3 regions of the Kitasatospora cineracea genome follow, and region 1 is predicted to be linked to each of the others. Evidence: riboswitches for the same ligand, from Rfam matches in the RefSeq annotation. Region 1 holds a riboswitch; each other region holds the start of a gene.
What was found. Region 1 has a riboswitch for cobalamin ahead of EDD39_RS01550 (ribonucleoside-diphosphate reductase subunit alpha). Riboswitches for the same ligand answer to the same signal wherever they lie in the genome.

Region 1 (10,403 bases):
AAGATCGCCTCGCTGCTGGTGAAGGTCGGCGCGCTGGTGTTCGTGCTGCGGATGGACAAGCAGGTGGCGATCAACTTCCAGCTGCTGGGCGGCCTGTGGATCCTGCAGACCGCGGTGGCGCTGGTGGCGGGCCTGTTCACCCGGTGGTTCCACCGCTGGGCGCTGCTGGCGGGCTGGGCGGTCGGCATGGTGTACGGCACCTGGATGGCGTGGGGGGTGTCCTCGGCGGCCACCAAGCACTTCGGCGGCAGCAACGCGAAGATCCCGGTGATCGGGGAGACCGGCTACATCGGTCTGACCGCGTTCGTGCTGAACCTGGCGGTGGCGGTGGTCCTGACGCTGGTGCTGCGGGCCCTGAAGGCCCCCGAGGGGGCCGACGAGACCTCGAAGGCGGACTACTCCGCGGAGGCCGGCGACGAGGCCGTGGAGCGCGCTCCACAGCCCGCGGCGGCGCACTGACGCACCGGGGGCGCAGACCTCCCCACCGTGCGCCCTGTGGTCGCGCCGTTGCCCCGATCGACACTGGGGTGACGGCGCGACCATCTGTTATGACTGCCCGTTCACTGGAGAGACCCGGGAGAGACGGGCGCACCGCACGCGCCACCGACCACGGGGAGCCGCCGCCATGACCGACCTCACCACGGTACGCAACGGGCACCGACCGGAGGCCCCGCAGCCGGACGGGGGGCCGAGACTGCCCTCGGTCCTGATCGCCACCCGGCACGGGGAGTCCACCGCCAACGTGGAGTTCCGGCACGCGGACGCCAGCGGCGCGCTCTCCGTCCCGATCACCTGCCGGGACGCCGACATCCCGCTCTCCCTGCACGGCCAGGACCAGGCCCGCGACCTGGGCCGCTGGTGGGCCGGGCGACCGCCCGCCGACCGGCCCCGCTCGGTGTGGTGCTCGCCGTACGTGCGCACCGCGGAGACCGCCCGGATCGCGCTGGCCCAGGCGTCCGGGCTGGGCGCCGTCCCGGTCGGGCTGCCGGTGCGCTACGACGAGCGGCTGCGGGACCGCGAGCTGGGCGTGCTGGAGATGCTGACCAAGGCCGCGATCGAGCGCGACCACCCGGCGGAGGCCGAGCGGCGGCGCCGGATGGGCGAGCTGTACTACCGGCCGCCGGGCGGCGAGTCCTGGCTGGACGTGGCGCTGCGGGTGCGCGACCTGCTGCGCGACCTGGGCGAGGAGGAGGCGGGCCGGCCGGTGCTGGTGGTGGCGCACGACTGCACGGTGCTGATGCTGCGGCACGTGCTGGAGCGGCCGGCCGAGGAGGAGCTGCTGGCGCTGCCGCCGGTGGCGAACTGCTCGACCAGCCTGTGGCGGTCCCGCGAGGGGCGGCTGCGCCCCGCCGGGTGGAACCGGACCGAGCACCTGTCGCCCTGAGACCGGCCCGCCCCGGCCCGGCCTGCCCCGGCCCACCCCGCCGGCTGCCGCAGCGCCCCGCTCGGGCTCCCTGGTGCTGCGGCCTGACGACAGCTTCCCGGCTCCCGGCTCCCGGCAACAGCTTCCCGAGCCCGACCGCCCTGCTCCTGCTCCCGTCCCGTCCCCCCGTCCCCGTCCTCCGCCCCCGTCCCGTCCCTCCGTCCCGGGTCCGTGGTGCGCAGCCTCAGGCGTCCTGGTGCTGCGGCCCGGTGACCCGGCGCGGGCCGCCGAAGGCCCGCCGGTAGGCCTGCGGGGTGGTGCCGAGCCGGCGGCCGAAGTGGTGCCGCAGGGTGGCGGCGTTGCCGAAGCCGCAGCGGGCGGCGATCGCGTCCACGCCCTCCCCGGTGGACTCCAGCAGGCGCTGCGCGAACAGCACCCGTTGGCCGGTGAGCCAGCGGTGCGGGGTGGTGCCGGTCTCCTCGCGGAAGCGGCGGGCGAAGGTCCGCGGCGACATGTGGGCGAGCCGGGCGAGCTGGTCGACGCCGGTCTCCCGGTCGAGGTGGCGGCGCATCCACTCCAGCACCCCGGCCAGCGACTCGCCGCCGCCCTCGGGCACCGGGCGGTTGATGAACTGGGCCTGCCCGCCGTCCCGGTGCGGGGCGACCACCATCCGGCGGGCGATCTCCCGGGCCACCTCGGCGCCCTGCACCTTGCGGACCAGGTGCAGGCAGGCGTCGATGCCGGCGGCGGTGCCGGCCGAGGTGATCACCGGGTGGTCGTCGACGTACAGCACGCCGGGTTCGACGGTGCTCAGCGGGAAGCGCTCGGCCATCAGGTCGGCGTAGCGCCAGTGGGTGGTGCAGCGGCGGCCGTCGAGCAGGCCGGCCGCGCCGAGCAGGAAGCTGCCGGAGCAGATCGACAGCAGGTGGGCGCCGCGGTCGTGGGCGGCCCGCAGCGCCGCGCAGAGCGCCTCGGGGTAGTGGGTGCGGATGCCGGTGGCGGTGGCGATCACCAGGTCGGCCTCGGCGATCCGTTCGGGGCCGTGCGGGACGTCGACGGTGAAGCCGGCGTGGGTGCGCATCGGGCCGGGGCGGTCGCCGACCAGGGCGAAGTCGTAGACCGGCAGGCCGGACTCGCTCCGGTCCAGGCCGAACACCTCGCAGGCCACCCCGAGTTCGAAGGGGTGGATCTCTTCCAGCACGACGACGGCGACGTTGTTCAGCATCCGCATGGGGCCAGGATGGCAGTGGCAGGATTTCGTGGCAATGGTGCGTTCCTGCCACTCGTGGCGGCCCCGGCCCGCCGGGACAGTGGAGGCATGACCACCGCGCTCGCCCTGCTGGGCCTCATCGGCAGTTTCGGACTCCTCGGCGTCCTGGTCGGCCGCGACCTGGACCGCAACGGCCGGACCGGCCGCGACGTCGTGCACCGGCCGACCGGCTACCCCTTCGACCCGGACCTGGCCGATCCCCGCCGGGGGCCGTCCGGCACACTGTCCGGATGCACTCCCCGACCGTCCGCCGCGCCCTGGAGCGCGACCTCGCCGGAGCCGGGGAGGTCAGCGTCGAGGCCTTCGTCGGCGACGGCCACACCCGCCCCGACTCCCCGTACGTCGACCTCCTGCGCGACGCCGCCCGCCGCGACCGGGAGGCCGAGGTCCTGGTCGCCGTCGACGACGCGGGAGCCGTGCTCGGCTGCGTGACCTTCGCGCCCGGCGGCACCGCGTGGGCGGACGTCGCCGGGCCCGGCGAGGGCGAGATCCGGATGCTCGCGGTCGGCGCGGCGGCCCGCGGCCGCGGCGTCGGCCGGGCGCTGGTGGCGGCGGCGATCGGGCGCAGCCGGGAACTCGGACTGGCCGGGATGGCGTTCTCCACCCGGCCGTCGATGACCGCCGCGCACCGGATCTACGACGCGCTGGGCTTCGTCCGCACCCCCGGGCGGGACTGGTCGGCGGCGCCCGGAATGGACCTGTGGGTCTACACGATGCGGTTCTGAGGCGGTTCCCGGGCAGTTTCGTTGTCTACGCGCGGCACCGCCGACGCGACACGCGCTACTACATCTGGTGCTTCCAGATCCAGCCACCACAACATGTATGCTCACTCTCGCTGTCGACGCAGGGGAATCCGGTGGAAGTCCGGGACTGCCCCGCAACGGTGAGCGGGCTGCAGCGACGCCCGCGCAGTCCGAGGACCTGCCGACGGTGTGCGACACGGCATCCCCGCAGACGCCATGCAGCACAGCTTTGCCGTCCGGTCTCGCGGGCGGACCGGGGGTGGTCTTCGGCGCGCCGGAACGCGTTCTCGTTCCTTCGTGCTGCCCTCCCCTGGCCGCGTGCGGTCCCGGACACCCGAGCCACGTCCGCCGCCGCCACAGGAGAGAGTGCGCCTTGACCGTCGCCGCCTCAGTCACCCTGCCGTCCCAGGGATCCGCCGACGCCTTCACCGATCCCGGTGCGGCGCTGCTCCGGCTGCTCACCGACCGCAGCACCGACCTCCCCCAGGTGGACCCCGGCCACGTCGCCGCCGCCGCGCTGCGCGGCCGCCACGCCGGTTCGGACTTCGCCGAGCTGCGCGGGCTGGCCGTGGAGGCCGCCGCGTCGATGATCGCCGAGGACCCGCAGTACTCGAAGCTGGCCGCCCGCCTGCTGGCGCTGGAGATCCGCGACGAGGCCGCGACCCAGCAGGTCACCTCGTTCTCCTCCTCGGTGGCCGTGGGCCACGCCGAGGGCCTGATCGGCGACGCCACCGCCGCGTTCGTGGCCGAGCACGCCGGCCTGTTCGACTCGCTGATCGACGAGGCGGCCGACGACCGCTTCGAGTACTTCGGCCTGCGCACCGTGCAGTCCCGCTACCTGCTGCGCCACCCGATCACCCGCAAGGTCGTCGAGACCCCGCAGCACTTCCTGCTGCGGGTGGCGGCGGGCCTGGCGGTCGGCACCACCGAGGAGTCGGTGCGCGAGGTCGCCGAGCTGTACGCCCTGATGAGCCGGCTGGAGTACCTGACCAGCTCGCCGACGCTGTTCAACTCCGGCACCCGGCACCCGCAGATGTCCTCCTGCTACCTGCTGGACTCGCCGCTGGACAACCTGGACTCGATCTACAACCGGTACGCGCAGATCGCCCGGCTGTCCAAGCACGCCGGCGGCATCGGCCTGTCCTACTCGCGGATCCGCTCCCGCGGCTCGCTGATCCGCGGCACCAACGGCCAGTCGAACGGCATCGTGCCGTTCCTGCGCACCCTGGACTCCTCCGTGGCGGCGGTCAACCAGGGCGGCCGGCGCAAGGGCGCGGCCTGCGTGTACCTGGAGACCTGGCACGCCGACATCGAGGAGTTCCTGGAGCTCCGCGACAACACCGGCGAGGAGGCCCGCCGGACCCACAACCTGAACCTGGCGCACTGGATCCCGGACGAGTTCATGCGCCGGGTCAACGCCAACGCCGACTGGTCGCTGTTCTCCCCGGCGGACGTGCCGGAGCTGGTCGACCTGTGGGGCGCCGAGTTCGACGAGGCGTACGTGAAGGCCGAGCTGGCGGGCAAGGCCGTGCGCACCATCCCCGCGCAGACCCTGTACGCCCGGATGATGCGCACCCTGGCGCAGACCGGCAACGGCTGGATGACCTTCAAGGACGCCTCCAACCGGGCCGCCAACCAGACCGCGCTGCCGGGCCGCACGGTGCACTCCTCGAACCTGTGCACCGAGATCCTGGAGGTCACCGACGACTCCGAGACCGCGGTCTGCAACCTCGGCTCGGTCAACCTGGGCGCGCACGTCGCCCCCGGCGCCACCGCCGCCGACCTGTTGAACGCGATGGACTGGGACCGCCTGGACGCCACCGTCCGCACCGCGGTGACCTTCCTCGACCGCGTGATCGACATCAACTTCTACCCGACCACCGAGGCCGGGACGTCCAACTCCCGCTGGCGCCCGGTCGGCCTGGGCGTGATGGGCCTGCAGGACGTCTTCTTCCAGCTGCGGATCGACTTCGACTCCGCCGAGGCGGTCGCCCTCTCCACCCTGATCGCCGAGCGCATCATGCTCACCGCGTACGAGCGCTCCGCCGACCTGGCCGAGCAGTTCGGCCGGCACGAGGCGTACGGCGAGACCCGGGCCGCCCGCGGCCAGCTGCACGTCGACCACTTCGGTGCCGCGAACCCGCAGTGGACCGAGCGCTGGGACGCGCTGCGCGCCCGGATCGCCGAGGTCGGCCTGCGCAACTCGCTGCTGCTCGCCATCGCCCCGACCGCGACCATCGCGTCCATCGCGGGCGTCTACGAGTGCATCGAGCCGCAGGTCTCCAACCTGTTCAAGCGCGAGACCCTGTCCGGCGAGTTCCTCCAGGTCAACCCGTACCTGGTGCGCGAGCTCAAGGAGCTGGGCGTCTGGGACCAGACCACCCGGGACGCGCTGCGCGACGCCAACGGCTCCATCCAGGAGTTCAACTGGCTGCCGCAGGAGGTCCGTTCGCTGTACCGCACGGCGTGGGAGCTGCCGCAGCGCGCGCTGATCGACCTGGCCGCCGCCCGGCAGCCGTACATCGACCAGAGCCAGTCGCTGAACCTGTTCATGGCGGCGCCGACCATCGGCAAGCTCTCCTCGATGTACTCCTACGCCTGGAAGGTCGGTCTGAAGACCACCTACTACCTGCGCTCCCGCCCGGCGACCCGGATCGCCCAGGCCGCGTCCGGAGCCGCCCGCACCGCCGCCCCCGTCCCGGTGCAGACCCCCTCCCTCTCCCAGGCCGAGCAGGACGCCATCGCCTGCTCGCTGGAGAACCCCGAGTCCTGCGAGGCCTGCCAGTAATGAGCTCCGAAGACCAGAAGAAGATGCTGCTCGACCCGGGCTTCGAGCTGACGCTGCGTCCGATGCGCTACCCGTCGTTCTACGACCGGTACCGGGACGCGATCAAGAACACCTGGACCGTGGAGGAGGTGGACCTGCACTCCGACGTCGCCGACCTCGCCAAGCTCTCCGAGGGCGAGCGGCACATGATCGGCCGGCTGGTCGCGTTCTTCGCCACCGGCGACTCGATCGTCTCCAACAACGTGGTGCTGAGCCTCTACAAGCACATCAACTCCCCCGAGGCCCGCCTCTACCTGTCGCGGCAGCTGTTCGAGGAGGCCGTGCACGTCCAGTTCTACCTGACGCTGCTGGACACCTACCTGCCCGACCCGGAGGACCGCAACGCCGCCTTCGCCGCGGTGGAGAACATCCCCTCCATCGCGCAGAAGGCCCAGTTCTGCTTCAAGTACATGAACGCGGTCGACCACATCGACTCGCTGCAGTCCAAGGACGACCGCCGGGCCTTCCTGCTCAACCTGATCTGCTTCGCTGCCTGCGTCGAGGGCCTGTTCTTCTACGGCGCGTTCGCCTACGTGTACTGGTTCCGCAGCCGCGGCCTGCTGCACGGCCTGGCCACCGGCACCAACTGGGTGTTCCGCGACGAGTCGATGCACATGGACTTCGCGATGTCGGTGGTCGACACCGTCCGCGCGGAGGAGCCCGACCTCTTCGACGACAAGATGGCCCAGCAGGTCACCGAGATGCTGGAGGAGGCCGTCGAGGCCGAGCTCCAGTTCGCCCGCGACCTGTGCGGCGAGGGCCTGCCCGGCATGAACACCGAGTCGATGCGCGAGTACCTCCAGGCGGTCGCCGACCAGCGCCTGGCCCGCCTCGGCCTGCCGGTCCGGTACGGCTCCACCAACCCGTTCGGCTTCATGGAGCTGCAGAACGTCCAGGAGCTGACCAACTTCTTCGAGCGCCGGGTCTCCGCCTACCAGATCGCCGTCGAGGGCTCGGTCTCCTTCGACGACGACTTCTAGGCCGCCGCCGGCCCGCAGGACAGCACGGAGGGCCGCACCCCCGCGGGGGTGCGGCCCTCCGCCGTACCGTCAGCCGTTCGGGACGGTGGCGTACTTGGGGGTGCCGTCGGCCATCTGCCGCAGCGCGTCCTTGCGGTCCCGCTTGGAGAGCCGGTCGATGTACAGGTACCCGTACAGGTGGTCGGTCTCGTGCTGCAGGCAGCGGGCGAAGAAGCCGGTGCCCTCGACCCGGACGGGGTTGCCGTCCTTGTCCTGGCCGGTGACGGCCGCGTAGTCGGGGCGGGCCAGCTCCTGGTAGGCGGTGGGCACCGACAGGCAGCCCTCCTGGCCGTCGTCCAGCGCCCGGCGGCCGGCCGGCAGCTCCTCCAGCACCGGGTTGACCACGTGCCCGATGTGCCGGACGCCCTCGTCGTCGGGGCAGTCGTAGACGAAGACCTTCAGGTCGACGCCGATCTGGTTGGCGGCCAGGCCGACGCCCTCCGCCGCGTACATCGACTGGAACATGTCGTCGATCAGCGCGGACAGCTCGCCGTCGAACGCGGTGACGGTCCTGACCTCGCGGTGCAGCACCGGGTTGCCGACCACGGTGATCGGACGGGCGGTGCCCCTGGTCAGGTCGGGCTCCTCGCCGACCACCCGCCGGGGCCCGGTCCCCTCGTCCTCGTGCGCGTGCTCGTGGTCGTGCTGCTCGGCCATCGCTCGGTTCCGCTTTCGTCCGCATCCGCCTGGTGTACCGGTCCAGGGTACGGGGCGCGGTCCGGCCGCGGGCGGCCCCGGGTCAGCAGACCTCTTCGAGGTCCCGGTAGGCGCGGGTGGCCGGGGAGGCCGCGGCCCAGCGCTCCAGCAGGGCCCGGACCAGGCCGGCCGGCGCGGCGATCCCGCACTCCCGCTCGACCTGCCAGGGGCCGCCGGCCGAGCCCTGGCTGAGGTGGCTGAGGTGGCCGGGGTGCAGCGGGTCGCCGTCGTCGTGCGGGTCGTGGTGCGCGGTGTGGCCGTCGTCGATGGCCATCCGGGACTCCGAGCAGGTGCGGCACAGCAGCCGCACCGAGGACGTCCAGTCCTCGGCGGCGTACCCGGCGTCGGCCACCGTCTTCTCCAGCGCGTCCCGGTCGGTGGCGGTGGCGGCCTGCAGCAGCACCACCCAGGTCGGCACGGGCGACGGCGCCCACAGCTCGATCTCGTCGAAGACCGGGTAGGCGACGCCGTCGGCGACCCGCTCGCCGTGCGGGGCGCCGTCGTGCAGCACCACCTCGCCCCAGCGGCGGCCGGAGGACGGCAGCGGGATGGACAGCACCTCGATCCGGGCCGGGTCGAGCCGCCGCCCCCACACCACCTCGGACTCGCCGTCCGGGGACAGCCGCACCGGGGTGGTGCCCAGGTCCAGCTCGATCGGCCCGTCCAGCCCGGGCCCGCCGGGCAGCCGCAGCCCGTACGCCTGCCAGGCGCGGCGGGCCAGCGGCCAGTCCTGCAGGGCGGTGGCGGTGATGCCGAGGTTCCACCAGTCCGGGGCGCCGTGCTGGCGGTCGAGCAGCGCGACGGCGCGCAGGCCGGCCGAGCGGGCCTGCTCCCAGTCGCGGCGGAACTTGTGCAGCAGGGCCAGGTTGAACCAGGAGTCGGACAGCCACGGTTCCAGGTCGGCGGCCATCACCAGCAACGCCCCGGCGTCCTCGTAGCGGCCGTCTCCGATCAGGGTGAACGCACGGTCGGTGGTCTGCCGCCAGGTCGCCGACGGACGGTGCCGTGCGCGGTGGAAGATCCTCACGTTGGTCCCTTGCCGTCGGTCGTCACCGGGTCGCCCCGCCTCCGGGTCTTCCCGCCACGACCGCATCCAACCACGCCCGCCCCCGGCCGCGCGCCCCGCGCGGCCATTCAGGCCGCCGGGCGGCAGCGGCGGTCCGGGCCGCGGGCGGCGCGGTGGCCGCGGCGGCCGAGCCGGGCCAGCGCGTCCAGCACCACCGGGTCGTAGCCGTGCCCGGCGTCCAGCCGCAGGTGCTCCAGCGGGTCGAGCAGCCCGGCCCGGGGGCGGTCGGCGGCGGCGGTGCGCAGGTCGTCGTGGGCGTTGGCGACCCGGATGATCCGGGAGGCCAGCGGCAGGGTGGGGTCGTGCCGGCCGTCGGCGAGGCGGCACGGGTCGGCCAGCCTCGCGACCTGCTGCCACACCTGCCGAGGCACCCCGGTGCGCTGGATCACCTCGCTGCCGAGCCGGGCGATCCGCTGCTGCTCGCCGTCCGGCAGCAGCGCGGTGGCCCCGCCCGGGACGGGCTCGACCAGCGACAGCTGCCCGATGTCGTGCATCAGCGCGGCGTACTCGAGCAGCGTCAGTTCCCGGCTGCCGAGGCCGAGTTCGCGCCCCAGCGCGCACGCCGTGTCGGCGACCCGGCGGGCGTGCCCGGGGGTGGTGTACCCGGCGATCTCGGTGGCCCGGGCCAGCGTCTCGATGGTCTGCCCGGTGGTGGCCCGCACCGCGACGGCCCGCCGGAACGACGCCTGGGCGAGGATCAGCGGCAGGCAGAACACCGGCAGCGCCCACAGCCCGGCCTCCCCGGCGAGCAGGCTCAGCAGCAGTCCGGTGGCGACCTGCGCGGAGCCGATGCCGAGCAGCGCGTGCAGCTGGTCGTCCAGCGCGGCGGCGTACCGCAACCCGGTGCGGGCGCACTGCTGGACGGCGGCCAGCACCGCGTCGCCGAGCGCGGTCAGCGCGGCGACCCCGGCGAGCAGCGCCCCGTAGGCGGGTCCGGGCATCCGGTCGGTGACGCCGGAGTTGTACAGCGGCTGGAACAGCAGGGCGGCGAACGCCACGGTGACCAGTCGGCGGGCGGCGGCGTCCAGGCCGGCCAGCGGGGCGCGCGGCCGGTGCCGGACGGCGGCCAGCGCCCACTGCCCGGCGAGCTGGGCGCCGAGCCCGAGCAGGGTGCCGACCGCGGTGACGCCCGCGACCTGCAGCATCCCGTGCGTGGTGGGCAGCCCGTGCAGCGGCCCGAGCAGCGCGTACGCGAGGGCGACGGCGGTGGCGACGGGCGCGGGTTCGCGGTCGCCGGGCAGCGCGGGCCCGGCGCACTGGCCGAGGCCGATCAGCACGGCGAAGGCCAGGGCGACGCCGCGCTGGGCGACGCCGTCGGCCAGCGCGTGCAGGACGGCGGCGGCCCCGAGCGTGACGGCCGCGGCGAGCAGCAGGTCGGCCGGGACCGGGCGGCGGCGGGTGTTCACGCCGCTCCCCCGG
Region 2 (10,403 bases), 3.8 Mb from region 1:
ATCTCCACCGACTCGTCCAGGACCACCGCGTCGGGCGTGCCGTCCTCCCAGATCAGCTCGTACGCACCGAGCCGGAGCACGTTCCGGTCGGCGACCGGCATCCGGTCGAGCGTCCAGCCCACCGCGTAGGTGGAGATCAGGTCGTCGATGGTGCGCGCGTGCTGCGCGTAGCCCTCGACCAGCTGCATGGTGTACTCCGCGACCTGCGGGATGCCCTCGTCGGGGCGGGGGTCGCGGGCCCGCGCGATCCAGTCGGCGAGCACCCGCTCGGGGGACACGCCGCGGTGGTCCGCCTCGAACAGGATCTGGAAGGCCCGGGTGCGGGCCTTGCTACGAGCAGAGGCCACGGTTACTTGACCCGGCCGAGGTAGCTGCCGTCGCGGGTGTCGACCTTGACCTTCTCGCCGGTGGTGACGAACAGCGGCACCTGGATCTCGGCGCCGGTCTCCAGGGTGGCGGGCTTGGTGCCGCCGGTGGAGCGGTCGCCCTGGACGCCCGGCTCGGTCTCGGCGATGACCAGTTCGACCGCGGCGGGGAGCTCGACGTACAGCGGGGCGCCCTCGTTCTGCGCGACCAGGGCCTCGAAGCCCTCCAGCAGGTACTTGGCGGCGTCGCCGACGGTGGCGGAGTCGACCGGGATCTGGTCGTAGGTGTCCATGTCCATGAAGATGAACGCGTCGCCGTCGCGGTAGGAGTACTGCATGGTCCGCTTGTCGACGTTGGCGGTCTCGACCTTGATGCCCGCGTTGAAGGTCTTCTCGACGACCTTGCCGGAGAGGACCTCCTTCAGCTTGGTGCGCACGAAGGCCGGGCCCTTGCCGGGCTTGACGTGCTGGAACTCGACGACGGTCCAGAGCTTGCCGCCGTCCAGCTTGAGGACCATGCCGTTCTTGAGATCGTTCGTGGTAGCCACGGGCGCACTTACTCCTGATATGTCCGCTGTCAAGGAACACCAAGCCGCGCGCCGCCGGGACCGCTTCCGGTCACAGCGCGAGGAGCTCCTTGGTGGTGATGGTGAGCAGCTCGGGCCCGCCCTCCTCGGGAGGCCGCACCACGAGCGTGTCCTCGATCCGGACCCCGCCACGACCCGGGAGATGCACCCCGGGGCCGACGGTGACCGGCACGCGGTTGTCCAGTTTACCCATGTCGGCGGGCCCCAGGCGCGGAGCCTCCCGGATCTCCAGGCCGATTCCGTGTCCCAGGGCGTGGACGGAGCGTTCGGCGTGGCCCGCGGCCTGGAGGATCGAGCGGGCCGCGTCGTCCGGGACGTGCTGCTCGACGCCGGGACCGAGGGCCTCCCGGCCGGCCCGCTGGGCGTGGAAGACCAGCCGGTGCAGCTCGACCTGCCAGGCCGCGGGGGCGGCGCCGATCACGAAGGTGCGGGCGGTGGAGATGCCGTAGCCGCGGTAGCGGGCGCCGAGCGCGACGGTGAGGAAGTCGCCCTCCTCGACCCGGCGGTCGGTGGGCTGGTGGTGCTCGAGGCCGGAGTGGCTGCCGGTGCCGACGGAGACCGGGAAGGCGGCCCGGTCGGCGCCGTGGTCGATCATCCGGCGCTCCAGCTCCATCGCCAGGTGTCGCTCGGTGCGGCCGACCAGGATCGACTCGAGCAGCTCGCCGAGGGCCTGGTCGGCGATCTCGGCGGCGATCCGCAGGTCGGCGATCTCGTACTCGTCCTTGACCACCCGCAGCCGTTCCACGGCCCGGTCCAGGTCCAGCAGCCGGGCCGGGCCGACGGCCCGGGCGACGGTGCGGTGCCGGGCCACCGTGAGGTCGTGCTCCTCGACCGCGAGGTCGCGCACCCCGAGCCGGGCGGCGGCCTCGGCGGCGGCGGACGCGGCGTCGGCCTCGGCGGGCACCGGCAGCCGGGTGACCTCCGCGTCGAGCCTGCCCTCGCCGCCCTCGCCGCCCTCGGCGGGCTCCGCGTCCTCGGGCACCGCGAGCACCGCGCGCTCGCGGGTGAGCAGCAGCGCGGCGCCCAGCGGCGGGCAGCCGGTCAGGTAGCGGACGTTGGCGGCGCGCGTGATGAGCGCGGCGTCGGCCCCGGAGGCGCTGCAGTACTCGCGGAGGCGTTCGCGTCGGGCGGCGTGCGCGTCGGACATGGTCCGAGCCTACGAACGGGGGCCCGGGGGCGCCTGTCGGGACCGGCGGACGGGGGCGGGAATGCGGGCGGGTGGCCTCGTGTTGTGGCGTAGTGAAAACGGCAATCGTTGCCGGGAGAGGGAGGCAGAGGCGATGGCACGCAGCGAGCTGCGACCGGTGGTCGCGCTCCGGTCCACGGCGGGCACCGGGTTCACGTACGTGACGCGGAAGAACCGCCGCAACGACCCGGACCGGATGGTCCTGAAGAAGTTCGACCCGGTGGCGGGGCGCCACGTGGAGTTCCGCGAGGCCCGCTGACCGCGGGGCCCGTCCGACCGGCACACGCACAACGAGGAGGAGCAGCCATGCAGCAGGGAATTCACCCCGAGTACCGTCCGGTGGTGTTCCGCGACAAGACCGGGGGCCTGTCGTTCCTGACCCGCTCCACCGCCTCGAGCGACCGGACGGTCGCGTGGGCGGACGGGCGGACGTACCCGGTGGTGGACGTGGAGACGTCCTCGGCGAGCCACCCGTTCTACACCGGCCGGGCCCGCCTGATGGACACCGAGGGCCGGGTCGAGCTGTACCGGCGCCGGTACGGCGGCTGAACGGCCGACGGAGGGCCCCGGGTTCGCCCGGGGCCCTTTTCGCTACGCGCCGGGCGGGGGGACCGAGACCACCATGGTGACCAGGCACGGCGTGTCGCCGTCGTTGCGGTAGCCGTGGGCGGTGCCGGCCTCGTAGGAGGCGGTGGAGCCGGCCGGGACGAGGTGGTCGCGGCCGTCCAGGGTGAGGGTGAGGACGCCCTCGTCGACCCGGGCGATCTCGACGGTGCCGGGCGGGTGCGGGTCGGAGCCGTGCCCCTCGCCGGGCTGCAGGTGCCAGGACCACAGCTCCAGCGGGCCGGGGGCCTCGGTGCCGCCGAGCAGGGTGCCGCTGCCCCCGGCGGGGCCGGTCCACAGCCGGACGGCGTCCTCGACCGGGACGATCCGGACGGTGGCGGAGGCGTCGTAGTCGAGTAGTCGGGCGATCGAGACGCCGAGCGCGTCGGCGAGCCGGACCACGGTGCCGATGCTGGGGTTGGTGCGGGCCTGTTCGATCTGGACGACCATGCCGCGGCTGACCCCGGAGCGGGCGGCCAGGGCGTCCAGGGTGTGGCCGCGTTCGAGGCGCAGCCGTTTGAGGTTGCGGGCGAGGGCCTGGGTGACGAGATCGGCGTCCGGCACGGGCAGTCCAATATTCTGGTTGGGTCAGTGCAGTGGGTTGAACTATGCTGCGGCGGCATCGACAGATCCACCGACTGTACTGCGAGGTCCACCATGCTGTCCGCTTCCTGCGCCGCCGCCCCGTGAGCGCCGCCTTCGCACTGCTCGCCAGCCTGCTGTGGGGCGTCGCCGACTACGGGGGCGGGGCGATCACCCGGCGGCTGCCCGCGCTGACGGTGGTGGTGCTCTCGCAGACGGCCGCCGCCGCGGTGCTCGCGGTGGCGGTGACCGCCACCGGCGGGTGGGGCGGGGCCGGGCCGGCCCTCTGGTACGCGGTGCTGGCGGGCGCGATCGGCCCGTTCGCGCTGCTGGCGTTCTACCGGGCGCTGGCGCTCGGGCCGATGGGTGTGGTGTCGCCGCTGGCCACCGTCGGCGTGCTGGTGCCGATCGGGGTGGGCCTGTTCCTCGGCGAACGGCCGGGCGCCGTCCAGGGGTTGGGGATCGCGGTGGCGGTCGCCGGGGTCGCGCTGGCGGGCGGTCCGCAGCGCGGCGGGCCCGCGGTGGGGCGGCGGGTGCTGGTGCTGACGCTGGGCGCCGCGTTCGCCTTCGGCGCGGTGCTGGCGCTGGTCGCGCACGCCGGGGCGGGCGGCGCGCTGCTGCTGACGCTGTGCGTGCAGCGGTTGACCAACGCGGTGGTCGGCGCCGGGATGCTGGCCGCGCAGGCCCGCCGGCAGTCGCTCGAACTGCGGGCGGGCCTGCGCGAGTTGCCCGCGCTGACCGCCGTCGGGGTCGCCGACGTGGCCGCGAACGGCCTGTACGCGGCCGCCTCCTCCCCGGGGTCGGTGGCGGTGGCGGCCGTGCTGGCCTCGCTCTATCCGGTGGTCACCGCGCTGATGGCGCGCGGCCTGCTGAAGGAGCGGCTGCTGCGGGTGCAGGTGCTCGGTGCGGGCCTCGCGGTGGCCGGGACGCTGATCCTGGCCACCGGTTGACGCGCCGTCAGGACGCCTGCGCGAACGTCCGGGAGCGCTTGGCGATCCGCCAGTAGCCGATCGCGGCGGCCCAGACCACCACGAACAGGCCGACGATCACGAAGCCCACGTTGTCCAGGCTGAGGCCGGCGATCCAGCCGGTGACCGGGTCGGCCAGGTCGAACTTGTCGTGCAGCACGGCGACCAGTTCGATGGTCCCGATCACGAAGGCCACCGCGATCGACAGCCCCGTGATGGTCAGGTTGTAGTAGACCTTGCGGACCGGGTTGGAGAACGCCCACTGGTAGGCGAAGTTCATGAACGTGCCGTCCAGCGTGTCGAACAGGCTCATCCCGGCGGCGAACAGCAGCGGCAGGCAGACCACCGCGTACCAGGGCAGGCCGGAGGCCGCGCCGGAGCCCGCCATCACCATCAGGGTGACCTCGGTGGCGGTGTCGAAGCCCAGGCCGAGCACCATGCCGACCGGGAACATCTGGCCGGGGCGGCTGATCGAGCGGGTGGCCCGGTTCAGCAGCCGGGCCAGGAAGCCCCGGGCCGCCAGGTGCTTCTCCAGCTCGGCCTCGTCGTACTGGCCCTCCCGCATCGCCCGGAACACCCGCCAGATGCCCAGCAGGGCGACCAGGTTGAGCGCCGCGATCAGGTAGAGGAAGGCGCCGGACGCGGTGGTGCCGATGGTGCCCAGCACCCGGTGGGTGGTGGAGTCCTCGTCCATCAGGGTGCCCGCCAGCGCCGCGCCCCCGGCCACCAGGCCGGCCATCAGCACCACCATCGAGGAGTGGCCGAGGGCGAACCAGAAGCCCACCGAGACCGGGCGGCGGCCGTCCGCCATCAGCTTGCGGGTGGTGTTGTCGATCACCGCGATGTGGTCGGCGTCGAAGGCGTGCCGCATGCCCAGGGTGTACGCGGTGAGGCCCAGGCCGACGCCGAACACCTGGGTGCCGACGGCGTAGTGGTGCGGCGCGACCAGGAACAGCAGCGTCCCGAACGCCGCCACGTGCATGGCCAGGATCACCGCCATCAACCCGGCCGTGCGCAGGGTGTCCTCGCGCCGCCAGCGGAAGGCGGGAAGGGGGGAGCCGGGATTGTCCCCGGGCAGGGTCGATTCGGGCGCGGTCATCCGCGTTCACGCTCCAGCACCTCGTGGATCACTTCGTGAGATGCCGTGGCCGGTCTCCTGGCTGACGGGGTGTTGCGCGCCGGCTCCCGGCCTTCCCGACCGCGAGCGGCCAGTGGCACGGGGTGGGAGCCGACGACTCCCCGATCACAGTGGCGAGGGCCGCTCCGGACTCCTGCGACCGAACACTCTCGTGACGGTCGCAGTGCACCGGCTTCCCGAACACCACGGCCCGCCCACCGTAGGCCCGGCGCGGGCGCGGCGGCAAGGGCGCGTCCGGTCCGGTGGCGTAGATCACGCCTGGTCAGGGCCGCGCTGACGGGAGGTCAGGCCATCCAGAAGAAGACGCAGGTCATCCGCTTCTCCGCCAGCACCGCCCCGTGGTACTCGGTCGCGGTGTGGATCAGGTTGGCGGTGTAGAGCAGCAGCCGGTTGTAGCGGTGCGGGACGGCCAGGTCCTCGGTGAAGGAGTCCGGCGGGACGAAGCGGGTGCCGAGGGCGTCCACCAGGTTGTTGTGCGGGGCGACCACGCTGTTGCCGCCGAGCCGGCCGCCGGGCAGGCTCTGCCGGTAGAAGCTGGTGCCGCAGCGCTTGGGGACGGCCGGGTTGAGGTAGAGCACGGCGGCGTAGCGGCACAGCGAGCGCGAGTCGGTGTGCGGGCGCGGCTCGCACTCCCCCGCGCCCACCACCTGCACGCAGTTGTGGTTGAAGGTGCCGCCCTCGGCCTCGCCCAGCGCCCAGATCCGCTCCGCGCCGGTGGCCTCCCGGACCAGCTTCTCGACCTGTGCCAGCTCCTCCGGCTCCAGCCCGGGCATCGCCCGCAGGCCCGGCCAGGACTCCGGCCGGTGCGGGTAGCCCTCGTCCCAGTCGGTGCGCGCCAGGTGCCGGGCGCGCACCGCGTCCGGGTCCGGGAGGACGTCGTCCAGCACCCAGTAGTCACGGCCCCGGGTGGGCTTGCGGTACGGCAGGACCGGGAGCGCCGGGGTGGGGCGCGGCCCCTGGAACGGGAGAGCGGGCATGGCCCCGACAATAGGAGCGCCGTTCCGGGCCCTCGCCCAAGACCGGGTCAACCTTGCGTCAAGGCTTGCCGTGGTGACGGTGCGTCAGGACTGCTGGCAGCGCGGGCACCAGAACAGGTTCCGGGCCGCCAACTCCTCGGTGCGGACCGGGGTCCCGCAGACCAGGCAGGGCTGGTCGTGCCGCCGGTAGACGTACACCTCGCCGCCGTGGTCGTCCACCCGCGGCGGGCGGCCCATCGCCTCCGGGGTGTGCTCGGGGCGGACGGTGTCGATCCGGCCGGCGGCCACGCCGTCGTGCATCAGGGCCACCAGGTCCGCCCAGATCGCGTCCCACTCGGCGCGGGACAGCTCGCGGCCGGCCCGGTGCGGGCTGATGCCGAGCCGGAACAGCACCTCGGCGCGGTACACGTTGCCGACGCCGGCCAGCACCTTCTGGTCCATCAGCAGCGCGGCGACCGTGCTGCCGCTGCGGGAGATCCGCTGCCAGGCCGCGTCGCCCGCCTCGCCGGGGCGCAGCGGGTCGGGGCCCAGGCGGCGGTGGACGGCCGCCTTCTCGGCGGGGGTGAGCAGCTCGCAGGCGGTCGGGCCGCGCAGGTCGGCGTAGCCGCTGTCGTTCACCATCCGCAGCCGGACCTGGCCGACCGGCGCCGGGGCCTCGCCCGCCCCGAAGTCGTACTTCCCGTACAGCCCCAGGTGCACGTGCAGCCAGTGCTCGCCGAAGCCCAGGAACAGGTGCTTGCCGTGCGCCTCCGCCTCGTCGAGCACCCGCCCGTCGATCAGCGCGGCCCCCTCCGCGAAGCGCCCCTGCGGGCTGGACACCCGCACCGGGCGCCCTCCGAACAGCTCGTCGTTCTCCCTGGCCAGGCGGTGGATCACATGCCCCTCGGGCACCGGCGGTCAACTCCTCGGTCGTGGTGGTGGCGAGGAGTCCATTCTCCCAGGCCGCTCGGACAGCCCGGGCCGCCGCCTCAGAGGGCGGCGGCGGCTTCGCACAGGGCGGCCAGCTCGGCCAGCGCCAGGGCGGTGAAGTCCTGGCCGGGGCGGGCGGTCCAGGCGGCGAGGGCGGCGCGCAGGGCGAGCAGGGCGAGCTCGGCGGTGAGGCCGGCGGCCGGGTCGGGGGTGCCGCGCTCGCGCAGCGCGGCGGTGAGGGCGGTGGCGAGGGCCTCGCGCTTGAGCAGCTCGCGCTCGGTCAGCTCCGGGTTGGCGGCGACCACCTGCTGGCGCTCGCGGACGGCCCCGTGGCGCTCGGCGGTGAAGGCGCGCTCCCCGGCGGCGGCCAGCGCGGCCTCGACGGCCTGCCGCGGGCCCGCCCCGGGCGGGGTGGCGGCGACCGCGTCGGTGAGCAGGCGGACCAGGGCGTCGCCGCCGGAGAGCACCTCGCGCTTGTCGGCGAAGTGCCGGAAGAAGGTGCTCTTGGCCAGGCCGGCGCGCTCGGCGATCTCGGCGACGGTGGTGCGGTCGTAGCCCTGCCGGACGAAGAGTTCGAGCGCGGCGCGCTCCAGCCGTTCGCGCGCGTTCGGGTCCCATCTGGCCATGCCCGGATTCTACGTGACAGGACTTGGTCGCATCATCGGACTCCGCGGGCTATGGTGATGGGACAAAGTCTCATCACTTCGGATCTCCGGAGGTCCACCCATGCACGTCTTCGTCACCGGAGCCAGCGGCCACCTCGGCTCCGCCCTCGTCCCCGACCTGCTCGCCGCCGGCCACCGGGTCACCGGCCTGGCCCGCTCCGACGCCTCCGCCGCCGCCCTCACCGCCCTCGGCGCGGACGTCCGGCGCGGCGACCTCGACGACCTCGACGGCCTGCGGGACGCCGCCGCGGCCGCCGACGGCGTGGTGCACCTCGCCTTCAAGCACGAGGCGATGCTCGGCGGCGACTACGCCGGCGCGATGGCCGACGACCTGAAGGCCGTCCGGGCCCTGGTCGAGGCGCTCGCGGGCACCGGGAAGCCGCTGGTCGGCACCGGCGGCACGGGCGCCGGCAACACCCCCGGCCGGCCCTCGCTGGAGAGCGTGGTCGCCCCCGGCGCCCCGCGCACCGAGGCCGAACAGGCGATCGTCGACGCCGCCGCGGACGGTGTGCGCTCCTCCGTCGTCCGGCTGCCCCCCGTCGTGCACAGCTCGCTCGACCGGCACGGCTTCGTCCCCGTCCTGATCCGCACCGCCCGCGCCACCGGCGTCTCCGGCTACCTCGGCGAGGGCGCCAACCACTGGCCCGCCGTCCACACCCTGGACGCCGCCCGCCTCTACCGCCTCGCCCTCGAACACGCCCCCGCCGGCACCCGCCTGCACGGCGTCGGCGACCGGGCCGTCCCCTTCCGCGAGATCGCCGAACGCATCGGCCGCCGCCTCGGCCTCCCCACCGCCCCCGTCGAAGAGGCCCGCGCCGCCGAACACTTCGGCTTCCTCGCCCGCCTCGTCCCCCTCGACCTGCCCGCCTCCGCCGAAGCCACCCGCACCCTGCTCGACTGGCAGCCCGCGCACCCGGGCCTGCTCGACGACCTGGACGAGGACCACTACTTCACCGCGGACTGACCACCGCCGACCCCGCCCGGGCCGAAGGCCCCCCGCACTCACCGCGGAACCTCAGCGGACGTGGGGACGGCCGACGACCACGAGGGCCGGAAGCGCCAGCAGCCCCCGCCGCGGGGCCCCGGCGCGCAGGCAGGCGGCCGAGGACGGGGCGGGCCGAAGGCAGGCAACGTGGCCACGCCCCCCGCCGCGCAGCGGAATCTCCCCGCGCGGCCTCAGCGGGTGTGCAGGCGGCTGAGGATGGCGTGGTCGAGGGCGGCGGCGGTCTCCGGGACGCTCAGGTTCGAGTTGTCGATGATCGGGAGGCCGGAGGTGCGCCAGCCGGCCATCCGGCCGTGGATGCGGGCGACTTCGTCGTCGGAGAGGCGGCGGTTGCCGGAGCGCTCCGCGTTGCGGGTGAGGACCCGGTCGAGGCCGGGGAGCAGCACGACGGGGATCATGCCGGGGCCGATGTGGCGCTTCCAGCCGCCGAGGCCGATCGCGGGGCGGTCGGGGAAGACGGCGTCGTCGATGATGCAGGAGATGCCGTTGGCGAGGTAGTTGCGGCAGGCGAAGCCGCAGGTGCGGCGAGCGAGCCGGTACTGGGCCTCGGAGGCGGTGTTCCAGCCGGACTGCGGGTTGGCGAAGCCGGACTGGACCCATTCGCGGACGTCGTCGAGGCTGATGTGCGCGGTGGGGGTGGGCCGGCGTTCGGCCCAGTGGCGGGCCACGGTGGTCTTGCCCGCGCCGGCCGGGCCGATCAGCAGGACGGCGAGCGGGCCGGTGGGCGGCGGGGCCGGGAACGCGGGCTGCTGCGGCGGCGGCGGGGCGGGCAGTTGGACCGTGCCTCCGGTCGGGAGCAGGAAGTGCCCGGTGCCGCCGGGGGCGATCGGCCCGACGGCCTTGAGCGGGACGGTCGGACGGTCGGGGCGGGGCCCCGTCGGTCCCAGCGTCGGGATCGCCTGGGTGGCGCCCGGGTACGGCGGGTGAGGGCCCGTCGGCTGCGGCGACGCCGCAGGTCGTGGCGGCACCTGGCCCCCCGCGTGCTGGTTCTGCGCGTACTGGCTCACCGTCACCTCCCTGCGCCGAATGTACACGTCGGCCCGGTGGCGGGCACAAGTCCGCCACCGGGCCGAGGGGGCGCTCAGCGGGTGGTGAGCTGCTCCGCGAGGGCGCGCAGGGCGAGTTCGTACGAGCCGAGGCCGAAGCCGGCGATGGTGCCGGAGGCGACGGCCGCGATGACCGAGGTGTGGCGGAAGGTCTCGCGGGTGTACGGGTTGGAGATGTGCACCTCGATGAGCGGCGCGGTGCGCTGCGCGGCGGCGTCCCGCATCGCGTACGAGTAGTGCGTGAACGCGCCGGGGTTGATCACCACGGGGGTCTCGGCGTCCGCCGCCTCGTGCAGCCAGCCGACCATCTCCGCCTCGGAGTTGGTCTCCCGGACCTCCACCGCCAGGCCCAGTTCGGCGCCGAGCTTCGTGCA
Region 3 (10,403 bases), on a different contig from region 1:
GAGTGCCGGCAGCTGAGTCGGCGGCGCCGATCGGATCCTCAACTGCCTTTCACATAAGGCGAGTTGGGGGAATCGGCGGCGAAAGTTTCACGGGGCGCGGACCGGAGGATTGACGGCGTCCGGTCAGTCTGGGTGGATGCGGTGGGAGCGCTCCCGAAGTACTCCACTCCCCTTCTTCCCCCGGAGGAGCAACGATGGCAGGACAGCGCAGGCGACGGGCCGGGCGCCCGGGTGCGGGGCTGGTGGCAGGCGTGCTGGTGGTGGCCGGTGCGGGCTGGGCGGTCCAGCAGCAGGCGGTGGCGGCGGGCGGGTGCCGGGTGGACTACACGGTCGTCAACGCCTGGCAGGGCGGTTTCGGGGCGGACGTGAAGGTCACCAACCTCGGTGCGGCCGTGACGAGTTGGACGCTGCAGTGGTCGTTCGGCAACGGCGAGCAGGTCACCCAGGCGTGGAACGCGGACGTGACCGCGGGCAGTACGCAGGTCACCGCGAAGAGCCTGGACTACAACGGCTCGGTGGCGTCCGGCGCCACCGTGGGGTTCGGGTTCAACGGCTCGGTGCCGGGCGCGGCCGCAGTGCCCTCCTCGTTCACCTTCAACGGGACGGTGTGCACCGGGAGTCCGACCGCCACCCCGTCACCGGGCAGCTCCCCGTCGGGGACGCCCGCCGGGCAGGGGCGGCAGGTGGAGAAGCTGGACCGCGGGCTGGTCTCGGTGCGCAGCGGGACGGCGAACCTGGTGTCCTGGCGCTGGCTGGCCACCGACCCGGACGACGTGGCGTTCAACGTGTACCGGGACGGCGCCAGGGTGAACGCCGCACCGCTGGCCACCGCGACGGACTACCTGGACGCCGGCGCGCCGGCCGGGGCCTCGTACACGGTGCGGGCGGTGGTGGGCGGGGTCGAGCAGGCCGCCTCGCCGGCCTCGGTCGGCTTCGCGGACGGCTACCGGGACGTGCCGATCACGCCGCCGCCCGGCGGGTCGAACGCGAGCGGCTCCTACACGTACGAGGCGAACGACGCGAGCGTGGGCGACCTCGACGGGGACGGGCAGTACGAGTTCGTGCTGAAGTGGAACCCGACCGACGCCAAGGACAACTCGCAGTCGGGCTACACCGGCGACACCTACCTGGACGCGTACGAGCTGGACGGCACCCGGCTGTGGCGGATCGACCTGGGGCGCAACATCCGCTCGGGCGCGCACTACACGCAGTTCCAGGTGTACGACTACGACGGCGACGGGCGGGCCGAGGTCGCCGTGAAGACCGCGGACGGCACGGTGGACGGCGCCGGGCGGACCATCGGCAGCGCCACCGCCGACCACCGCAACTCCAGCGGGTACGTGCTGTCCGGGCCGGAGTTCCTGACGGTCTTCGACGGGCGCAGCGGCGCCGCGCTGCAGACGGTGGACTACGACCCGCCGCGCGGCACCGTCTCGGCCTGGGGCGACTCGTACGGCAACCGGGTGGACCGGTTCCTGGCCGGGACGGCGTACCTGGACGGCTCGCGCCCGTCGCTGGTGACGGCCCGCGGCTACTACACCCGCACCGTGATCACGGCCTGGGACTGGCGCGGCGGCAAGCTCACCGAGCGGTGGAGGTTCGACACCGACGCCTCCGGCAACGGCGCCTACGCGGGCCAGGGCGACCACCAGTTGGCGGTCGCGGACGTGGACGGCGACGGGCGGGACGAGATCGTCTACGGGGCGATGGCCGTGGACGACGACGGGCACGGGCTGTGGAACACCGGGCAGGGGCACGGCGACGCGATGCACGTCGGCGACCTCGACCCGAGCCGCCCGGGCTTGGAGGAGTTCAAGGTCGACGAGACCACCACCAAGTACTCGGCCTGGTTCGCCGACGCCCGGACCGGCCGGATCCTGTGGCACCAGCCCGACTGCGGCTGCGACAACGGGCGCGGCGTCTCCGACGACGTGTACGCGGGCAGCCCGGGCGCCGAGTCCTGGTCGTCCGGGGTCAGCGGGCTCTACAGCGCCCAGGGGCAGGACGTCGGGCGCAAGCCGGGTTCGGCCAACTTCACGCTCTGGTGGGACGGCGACCCGGTGCGCGAACTGCTCGACGGCACCCACGTCGACAAGTACGGCACCGCGGCCGACACCCGGCTGCTGACCGCCTCGGGCGTGCACGCGAACAACGGCACCAAGGCCACCCCGTCGCTGTCCGCCGACCTGTTCGGCGACTGGCGCGAGGAGGTGGTGTGGCCCACCACCGACAACCGGGCGCTGCGGATCTACTCCACCCCCGTGCCGACCCCGCTGCGGATCACCACGCTGATGCACGACGTGCAGTACCGGGAGGCCGTCGCCTGGCAGAACACCGCCTACAACCAGCCGCCGCACCCGGGTTTCTTCCTCGGCGACGGCATGCCGACCGCGCCGCGGCCCGTCGTGCACACGCCCTGACCTGGCACCTCGCCCCTCGGCGGCCCCGGTGGCCGTATGTGACCAACCCCTCCACCCGCTCGGTTGACTGCCTCGAACCGGGCGTGGTGGGATCTTCGGGCCAAACGGAGGCAAGCAGAGGAAGCCGGTGCGAGTCCGGCGCGGTCCCGCCACTGTGACCGGACCACCCCGCGCGGGGGTGACCGGAAGTCAGGAGACTCTGGCCCCCGTTCCGTCGATCCAGGGCGCGGACCCTGAGTGAGGACACGACGCCATGGGGGCTGCCCCGTACCTGGTGGGCGCGGCCGCGGGATACCTCGCGGACGCCCGGCTCGGAGACCCCCGGCGCGGACACCCCGTCGCCCTGTTCGGCACCGCCGCGGCCCGGCTGGAGCGCCGCCTGTGGCGCGACCACCGCGGGGCCGGGGCGCTGCACACCGCGCTCGCCGTCGGCACGGTCGCGGCCGGGGCGGCGCTGGCCGTCCGGGCCGTCCGGCGCTCCCCCGTCGCGGCCGGGGCGCTGGCCGCCGGGGCCGCCTTCACCGTGCTGGGCGGGACGTCGCTGACCCGGGAGGCCACCGCGATCGGGCGTTCGCTGGCGGACGGCGACCTGGCCGCCGCGCGCGAGCGGCTGCCGCACCTGTGCGGGCGCGACCCGTCGGGCCTGGACGAGCAGCAGGTGGCCCGGGCGGTGGTCGAGTCGGTCGCCGAGAACACCGCCGACGCGGTGGTCAACGCCCTGGTCTGGGGCGGCGTCGCGGGCGTGCCCGGGCTGCTGGCGTTCCGGGCCGTCAACACGCTGGACGCCATGGTCGGGCACAGGTCGGCCCGCTACCGGCGCTTCGGCTGGGCCGCGGCCCGGCTCGACGACGTCGCCGGGTGGCCGGGGGCGCGGCTGACCGCGCTGCTGGCCGTCGCCGCGTCCGGCGCGCCCGGGCGGGCCTGGCGGGTCTGGCGGCGGGACGGCTCCGCGCACCCGAGCCCCAACGCGGGCCAGGCGGAGGCCGCGTTCGCGGGGGCGCTGGGCGTGCAGCTGGGCGGCACCCTGCGGTACGGCGAACGGGTCGAGCACCGGCCGGTGCTGGGCGCGGGCCTGCCGCCGGTCGGCACGGCCGACATCGAACGGGCCTGCCGCCTCTCGCGCCGGGTCGGCGCGCTCGCGCTGGCGGCCACGCTGGCCCTGCGGGCACTGGGCGGACGGCGGCGCAGGTGACCCCGCCGCGGTGCGGGCTGATGGTGCGACTGACATTGCCGGCACGGGACTTCGGCATGCCGCCGTCCGCCGCGTGCGGTTCCGCGAGCCCCGGTCGGGGCGTCTCGAAAGGAGTTCGCCGGTGAACGGCGCGCTGCTGGTGGCCGGTACGACCTCGGACGCCGGGAAGAGTGTGGTGACGGCGGGGATCTGCCGCTGGCTGGCCCGGCAGGGGGTGCGGGTGGCGCCGTTCAAGGCGCAGAACATGTCGCTGAACTCGTTCGTGACGGTCGACGGGGCGGAGATCGGGCGGGCGCAGGCGATGCAGGCGCAGGCCGCGGGGGTGGCGCCGGAGGCGGCGATGAACCCGGTGCTGCTGAAGCCGGGCGCGGACGGGCGCAGCCAGGTGGTGCTGCTGGGGCGGGCGGTCGCGGAGGTCGGGGCGCTGGACTACCGGGAGCGCAAACCGGTGCTGCTGGAGCGGGCGCTGGAGTGCCTGGCGGACCTGCGCGGGCGCTTCGACGTGGTGGTGTGCGAGGGCGCGGGCTCCCCGGCGGAGATCAACCTGCGGGACCGGGACATCGCCAACATGGGCCTGGCCTCGGCGGCCCGGCTGCCGGTGGTGGTGGTCGGGGACATCGACCGCGGCGGGGTGTTCGCGTCGATGTTCGGGACGCTGGCGCTGCTGTCGCCGGACGACCAGGCGCTGATCGCCGGGTGGTTCGTCAACAAGTTCCGCGGTGACGCCCGGCTGCTGGCGCCGGGCCTGGAGATGCTGCGGCAGCTGACGGGGCGTCCGGTGCTGGGGACGTTCCCGATGCTGCCGGGCCTGTGGCTGGACGCGGAGGACTCGCTCGGCCTGGCGTCGGTGGCGTCCCGTCCGGCGGCGGGCGGGCCGGTGGGGGCTCAGGTGCTGCGGGTCGCGGTGGTGCGCTTCCCCGGCTGTCGAACTTCACCGACGTGGACGCGCTGGCCCAGGAGCCGGGCGTGCTGGTGCGCTGGGCGACCCGCCCCGAGGAGCTGGCGGACGCCGACCTGGTGGTGCTGCCCGGCACCCGGGCCACCGTCGCGGACCTGGCCTGGCTGCGCGCGCAGGGCCTGGCCGGGCCGCTGGCGGCGCGGGTCGCGGCGGGGCTGCCGGTGCTGGGGGTGTGCGGCGGCTACCAGATGCTGGGGCGGGAGATCGTCGACGCGGTGGAGTCGAAGTCGTCCGGCCCGGTGGCCGGCCTGGGGCTGCTGCCGACCCGGGTGGTGTTCGGCGCGGAGAAGGTGCTGGCCCGGCCGTCGGGGGTGGCGCTGGGCGAGCCGGTGGAGGGCTACGAGATCCACCACGGCGTGGTGGCGGTCGAGGGCGGCGAGGTGTTCGTCGCGGACGCCGCCGGGCGGGCGCTGGACGGCTGCCGGACCGGCTCGGTGTGGGGCACCACCTGGCACGGCCTGCTGGAGAACGACGCGTTCCGCCGGGCGTTCCTGACCGAGGTGGCCCGGGCCGCCGGGCGCTCCTTCGTCCCGGCGCCGGACACCTCGTTCGCCGCCGCCCGCGAGCAGCAGCTCGACGCGCTGGGCGACCTGGTGGCCGAGCACGCCGACACCGACGCGCTGTGGAAGCTGATCGAGAACGGGGCACCGGCGGGTCTGCCGTTCGTGCCGCCCGGGGCCCCGGCCCCGCTGGAGATGGGGAGTAGCAAGTGACCGAGGCCCGTTATCCGTTCACGGCGATCGTGGGCATGGACGACCTGCGGCTGGGGCTGCTGCTGAACGCGGTCTCGCCGGCCGTGGGCGGGGTGCTGGTGCGGGGCGAGAAGGGCACCGCGAAGTCGACGATGGTGCGGGCCCTGGCGGGGCTGCTGCCGTCGATCGGGGTCGTGGCGGGCTGCCGGTTCGCCTGCGACCCGGCGGCGGTGGACCCGCAGTGCCCGGACGGGCCGCACCGGGGCGCGGACCGGGGTGAACGGCCCGCGTTCCTGGTGGAGTTGCCGGTCGGCGTGTCCGAGGACCGGGTGGTCGGCGCGCTGGACCTGGAGCGGGCCCTCGCCGAGGGCGTGAAGGCGTACGAGCCGGGGCTGCTGGCGAAGGCGCACCGCGGGGTGCTGTACATCGACGAGGTGAACCTGCTGCAGGACCACCTGGTGGACCTGCTGCTGGACGCGGCCGCGATGGGGCGCTCGTACGTGGAGCGCGAGGGCGTGTCGGTGCGGCACGCGGCCCGGTTCCTGCTGGTGGGGACGATGAACCCGGAGGAGGGCGAGCTGCGGCCGCAGCTGCTGGACCGGTTCGGGCTGACGGTGGAGATCGCGGCGACCCGGGACGCGGACGAGCGCGCCGAGGTGGTGCGCCGGCGGCTCGCGTACGACGCCGACCCGGCCGCCTTCGCGGCGCGCTGGGACGGGCGGGAACGGGAGCTGGCCGAACGGATCACCGCCGCACGGGAGTTGCTGCCAGACGTCGAGCTCTCCGACCTGGCGCTGCGTCAGATCACCGCGGTGTGCGCGGCGTTCGAGGTGGACGGCCTGCGCGCGGACATCGTGATGGCGCGCACCGCGGTGGCGCTGGCCGCCTGGGCGGGGCGCACCGAGGTGCTGGAGGAGGACGTCCGGACGGCGGCCCGGCTGGCGCTGCCGCACCGGCGGCGGCGCAACCCGTTCGACGCGCCCGGGCTGGACGAGGAGCAGCTGGACCGGACGCTGGCCGAGCACCAGGGGGAACCGGACGGCGACGGCGACGGGCCCGACGACGGCGGCGACGGCGGTCCCGACGGCGGCGGCCCGGACGGCGGCGGCCCGGACGGCGGCGGCGCACCGGAGCCCGGCGATCCCCACGTGCCGTCCGGGGAGGCGAGTTCGGACGATGCCCCCGCCCCGCCGCAGCAACGCCCGGGCGGCGGGCGGGAGTCGGCGCCGGTGGCGGCCGACCGGCCGTACCGCACCCGGCTGTTCAAGGTGGACGGCACCGGCCGGGGCGCGCAGGGCCGGCGCTCCCCCGCCGAGACGGACGCCGGGCACACCATTCGGGCCCGCCGCCCGCAGGGGCGGCTGTCCCGGCTGCACCTGAGCGCGACGCTGCGCGCGGCCGCGCCGCACCAGGCGGCGCGCGGGCGGGCCGGGCGGGCGCTGGTGCTGCGCCGGGACGACCTGCGGGAGCAGGTGCGCCGGGGCCGGGAGTCGAACCTGGTGCTGTTCGTGGTGGACGCCTCGGGGTCGATGGCGGCCCGGCAGCGGATGACGGCGGTCAAGGGCGCGGTGCTGTCCCTGCTGATGGACGCCTACCAGCGGCGCGACAAGATCGGCCTGGTGACGTTCCGCGGCGCGGGCGCGGAGCTGGCGCTGCCGCCGACCTCCTCGGTGGAGGTGGGCGCGGCCCGGCTGGAGCAGCTGCCGACCGGCGGCCGGACGCCGCTGGAGGCGGGCCTGCTGCGGGCGCACGAGGTGCTGCGGGTGGAGCGGCTGCGCGACCCGGACCGGCGCCCGCTGCTGGTGGTGGTGACCGACGGCCGGGCCACCGGCGGCAAGGACGCGCTGCCGCGGGCCCGCCGGGCGGCCGGCCTGCTGGCCGCGCAGGGCGTGGCCGCGGTGGTGCTGGACTGCGAGTCGGGCCCCGTCCGGCTGGGCCTGGCACGGGAGTTGGCCGCGCACCTGAACGGTGACGCAGTGAGCCTGGACGAGCTGCGGGCCGAGGGCGTGGCCTCGCTGGTGCGGGAAGCACGGACGACGACGATGACGCGAAAGGCGGCGTGAGCAGCATGCCCAAGGGAGTGGCGGAGAACGTCCCGGACGACGGCCTGACGACGCGTCAGCGCCGGACCCAGCCGATCACGGCGGTGCACACCGGGCCGGGCAAGGGGAAGTCGACGGCGGCGTTCGGGATGGCGCTGCGGGCCTGGAACCAGGGCTGGCCGGTCGGGGTGTTCCAGTTCGTGAAGTCGGCGAAGTGGAAGGTCGGCGAGGAGAACGCGCTGCGGGTGCTCGGCGAGTCCGGGCAGGGCGGCACGGTGGCCTGGCACAAGATGGGCTCGGGCTGGTCCTGGGTGCAGCGCGACATCGAGTCCTCCGAGGAGGCGGCCCGGGAGGGCTGGGAGCAGGTCAAGCGGGACCTGGCGGCCGAGACGTACCGGTTCTACGTGCTGGACGAGTTCACCTACCCGCTGCACTGGGGGTGGATCGACGTGGCCGAGGTGGTCGAGGTGCTGCGGGAGCGGCCGGGCAGCCAGCACGTGGTGGTGACGGGCCGGTACGCGCCCGAGCCGCTGCTCGAACTGGCCGACCTGGTCACCGAGATGACCAAGGTGAAGCATCCGATGGACGCGGGCCGCAAGGGCCAGCGCGGCATTGAGTGGTAGCGGGTTGAACAGCGTGATTCCCCGGCTGGTGGTGGCCGCGCCGTCCTCCGGGGCGGGCAAGACGACGGTGGCCACCGGCCTGATCGCGGCGCTGGCCGCGCGCGGGCTGAAGGTCTCCCCGCACAAGGTCGGCCCCGACTACATCGACCCCGGCTACCACGCGCTGGCCGCCGGGCGCCCGGGCCGCAACCTGGACGCCTGGATGAGCGGCCCGGAGCGGATCGCCCCGCTGTTCGCGCACGGCGCGGCCGGGGCGGACGTCGCCGTGGTCGAGGGCGTGATGGGCCTGTACGACGGGGCGGCCGGGCGGGGCGAGCTGGCGTCGACGGCGCAGGTGGCGAAGCTGCTGCGGGCGCCGGTGGTGCTGGTGGTGGACGCCTCCTCGCAGTCCCGGTCGGTGGCCGCGCTGGTGCACGGCTTCGCGTCCTGGGACCCGCAGGTCCGGCTGGCCGGGGTGATCCTGAACAAGGTCGCCTCGGACCGGCACGAGACGCTGCTGCGCGAGGCCCTGGAGGAGGGCTCGGGCGTGCCGGTGCTGGGCGCGGTGCGCCGGGCCGGGGCGGTCGACACGCCGTCCCGGCACCTGGGCCTGGTCCCGGCCGTCGAACGCTCCGCGGAGGCGCTGCGGGCGGTCCGCGAGATGGGCGAACTCGTCGCCGCCTCCGTCGACCTGGACGCGGTGCTGGCGCTGGCCCGGACCGCCCCGCCGCTGACCGACGAGCCCTGGGACGCGGCGGCGGAGGTCGAGCCGGTGGCCGGACCCCGGCCGCGGATCGCGCTGGCGGGCGGCGCGGCGTTCTCCTTCTCGTACGCGGAGAACGCCGAACTGCTGGCCGCCGCCGGGGCCGAGGTGGTGCCGTTCGACCCGCTGCACGACGAGCGACTGCCGGAGCGGACGGCGGCGCTGGTGATCGGCGGCGGCTTCCCCGAGGTGTACGTCGCCGAGCTGAGCGCCAACGCGGCACTGCGGAAGGCGGTCGCCGAACTGGCCGCGAGCGGGGCGCCGGTGGTCGGCGAGTGCGCCGGACTGCTGTACCTGGGGCGGGAGTTGGACGGCCTGCCGATGTGCGGGGTGCTGGACACCGCGGCCCGGATGACGCCCCGGCTGACCCTCGGCTACCGGGAGGCGGTGGCGCTCGCCGACTCCCCGCTCGCCGCGGCGGGCTCCCGGGTGCGCGGCCACGAGTTCCACCGCACCGCCACCGACCCGGCCGCCGGCCCGTCCCCCGCCTGGGGCTGGCGGACCCCCGCCGGGCCGCACACCGAGGGCCACCTGCACGGCTCGGTGCACGCCTCCTACCTGCACCTGCACTGGACGGGCGCGCCCGCGCTGCCGTCCCGGCTGGTCCGGCACGCCGCCACCCGGGCGGCCGGGCAGCCGGGCTGAGAGCGGCCGGGGCCGGGTGACGAGGTGTCACCCGGCCCCGGCGGCGGACGGCGATCGGTGGCGGCGGCGGTCAGACCGCCTGGTTCGAGGGGTGCTTGCCCGACTCCTCGTCCTGGGTGGTCAGGCCGAGCTGGCGGCGCAGGTCGAGGATCAGGTCGTCGCCCAGGTGCTTGTAGCCGGCGGTCAGTTCGCGCTCGGTGGTGGCGTCGTCCGGGGCGTTCGCGGCGGCCCGGAAGTGCTGGGCGGCCACCTTGGACTCGGCCACCAGCCGGTCGACGGTCGCCCGGTCGGCGGTGGTCCACCGGGCACCGGACAGCGTGGCGGCCTGCCGGTCGGCCGCGGCGGCCAGCTGCCCGGCCCAGGTGCGGAAACCCGCCGGGTCGTCCTGGACGTCGAGGTCCGTGCCCGGGCCCTCGCTCCAGGCCCGGTCGAACTGGTCGGTGGCCAGCAGCAGGTGCAGCTGGTCGTAGGTCAGGTTGGTCTGGTCCTTGCGCAGCGAACCGGTGAGCTGCCCGCTGCCGGTGAAGAAGCAGACCAGCCGGCGGCCGGAGACCGCGTCCCAGCTGTTCCGGTCGGGGTACAGGTAGCGGTAGTCCAGCGAGTCGCCGAGCGTCCAGGTGTCCATCACGTACTGGTCGACGTGGTCCTTGCAGCCCTTCTTCGCCTCGGCCTCCAGCACGCTGGGCAGCGGGTAGTCGCCCGTCTCCACCGGGATCCCGGTCCAGAAGACCTCGCCCTTGTGCGGCTTCGAGCAGTCCACCTTCCTGGCGACCAGCGTTCCCACCAGGTCGAAGCACTCGCCGACCTCCAGCCGCAGCGGAGAGGCCGCCGGCAGGACCGGGCTGCCGCCGTACCGGGACGACGTGAAGCCCGAGGAGCCGTCCTCGCCGGTGTCGACGGAGAAGGCGTTGCCGACCACCCCCGCCACGAAGACCGCCAGCCAGAGCGAACCGATCACGATCCCCGCGATCGCCAGGCCCCGGCCGCGCTCACCGGTCCGCTTGATCTGGCGCAGCGCGATCGCGCCCATGACGATGCCGGCCGCGCCGACGAAGCACAGGAAGCTCACCACCAGCGAGGCGATCGCCA

Region 2: it holds a riboswitch for cobalamin, as region 1 does, so the genes downstream of both, nicT (Nickel transporter NicT) here and EDD39_RS01550 (ribonucleoside-diphosphate reductase subunit alpha) in region 1, are expected to answer to the same signal.
Region 3: it holds a riboswitch for cobalamin, as region 1 does, so the genes downstream of both, EDD39_RS32415 (cobalamin biosynthesis protein) here and EDD39_RS01550 (ribonucleoside-diphosphate reductase subunit alpha) in region 1, are expected to answer to the same signal.

What each region holds. Positions count from the first base shown of each region.
Region 1 covers NZ_RJVJ01000001.1:351,662-362,064, forward strand. Annotated here, with positions in the region: gene mctP (monocarboxylate uptake permease MctP) at 1-459, shown strand, start outside; gene EDD39_RS01535 (histidine phosphatase family protein) at 626-1,384, shown strand; gene EDD39_RS01540 (helix-turn-helix domain-containing protein) at 1,608-2,588, opposite strand; gene EDD39_RS01545 (GNAT family N-acetyltransferase) at 2,864-3,358, shown strand; cobalamin riboswitch at 3,450-3,576, shown strand; gene EDD39_RS01550 (ribonucleoside-diphosphate reductase subunit alpha) at 3,750-6,164, shown strand; gene EDD39_RS01555 (ribonucleotide-diphosphate reductase subunit beta) at 6,164-7,183, shown strand; gene def (peptide deformylase) at 7,253-7,879, opposite strand; gene EDD39_RS01565 (tetratricopeptide repeat protein) at 7,962-8,945, opposite strand; gene EDD39_RS01570 (HD-GYP domain-containing protein) at 9,053-10,390, opposite strand; gene EDD39_RS01575 (HD-GYP domain-containing protein) at 10,387-10,403, opposite strand, start outside.
Region 2 covers NZ_RJVJ01000001.1:4,112,317-4,122,719, reverse strand. Annotated here, with positions in the region: gene nusB (transcription antitermination factor NusB) at 1-347, opposite strand, end outside; gene efp (elongation factor P) at 350-913, opposite strand; gene EDD39_RS18765 (aminopeptidase P family protein) at 984-2,099, opposite strand; gene rpmG (50S ribosomal protein L33) at 2,233-2,397, shown strand; gene EDD39_RS18755 (type B 50S ribosomal protein L31) at 2,445-2,687, shown strand; gene EDD39_RS18750 (helix-turn-helix domain-containing protein) at 2,730-3,305, opposite strand; gene EDD39_RS18745 (DMT family transporter) at 3,428-4,273, shown strand; gene nicT (Nickel transporter NicT) at 4,281-5,390, opposite strand; cobalamin riboswitch at 5,421-5,632, opposite strand; gene EDD39_RS18735 (DUF6445 family protein) at 5,714-6,406, opposite strand; gene EDD39_RS18730 (Fpg/Nei family DNA glycosylase) at 6,491-7,297, opposite strand; gene EDD39_RS42100 (TetR/AcrR family transcriptional regulator) at 7,375-7,941, opposite strand; gene EDD39_RS18720 (SDR family oxidoreductase) at 8,042-8,944, shown strand; gene EDD39_RS18715 (AAA family ATPase) at 9,157-9,990, opposite strand; gene aroQ (type II 3-dehydroquinate dehydratase) at 10,065-10,403, opposite strand, start outside.
Region 3 covers NZ_RJVJ01000002.1:1,392,805-1,403,207, forward strand. Annotated here, with positions in the region: gene EDD39_RS32405 (MarR family winged helix-turn-helix transcriptional regulator) at 1-16, shown strand, start outside; gene EDD39_RS32410 (rhamnogalacturonan lyase family protein) at 195-2,420, shown strand; cobalamin riboswitch at 2,512-2,642, shown strand; gene EDD39_RS32415 (cobalamin biosynthesis protein) at 2,674-3,612, shown strand; partial or broken gene EDD39_RS32420 (cobyric acid synthase) at 3,734-5,283, shown strand; gene EDD39_RS32425 (putative cobaltochelatase) at 5,319-7,325, shown strand; gene cobO (cob(I)yrinic acid a,c-diamide adenosyltransferase) at 7,331-7,927, shown strand; gene EDD39_RS32435 (cobyrinic acid a,c-diamide synthase CobB) at 7,941-9,314, shown strand; gene EDD39_RS40170 (DUF4190 domain-containing protein) at 9,385-10,403, opposite strand, start outside.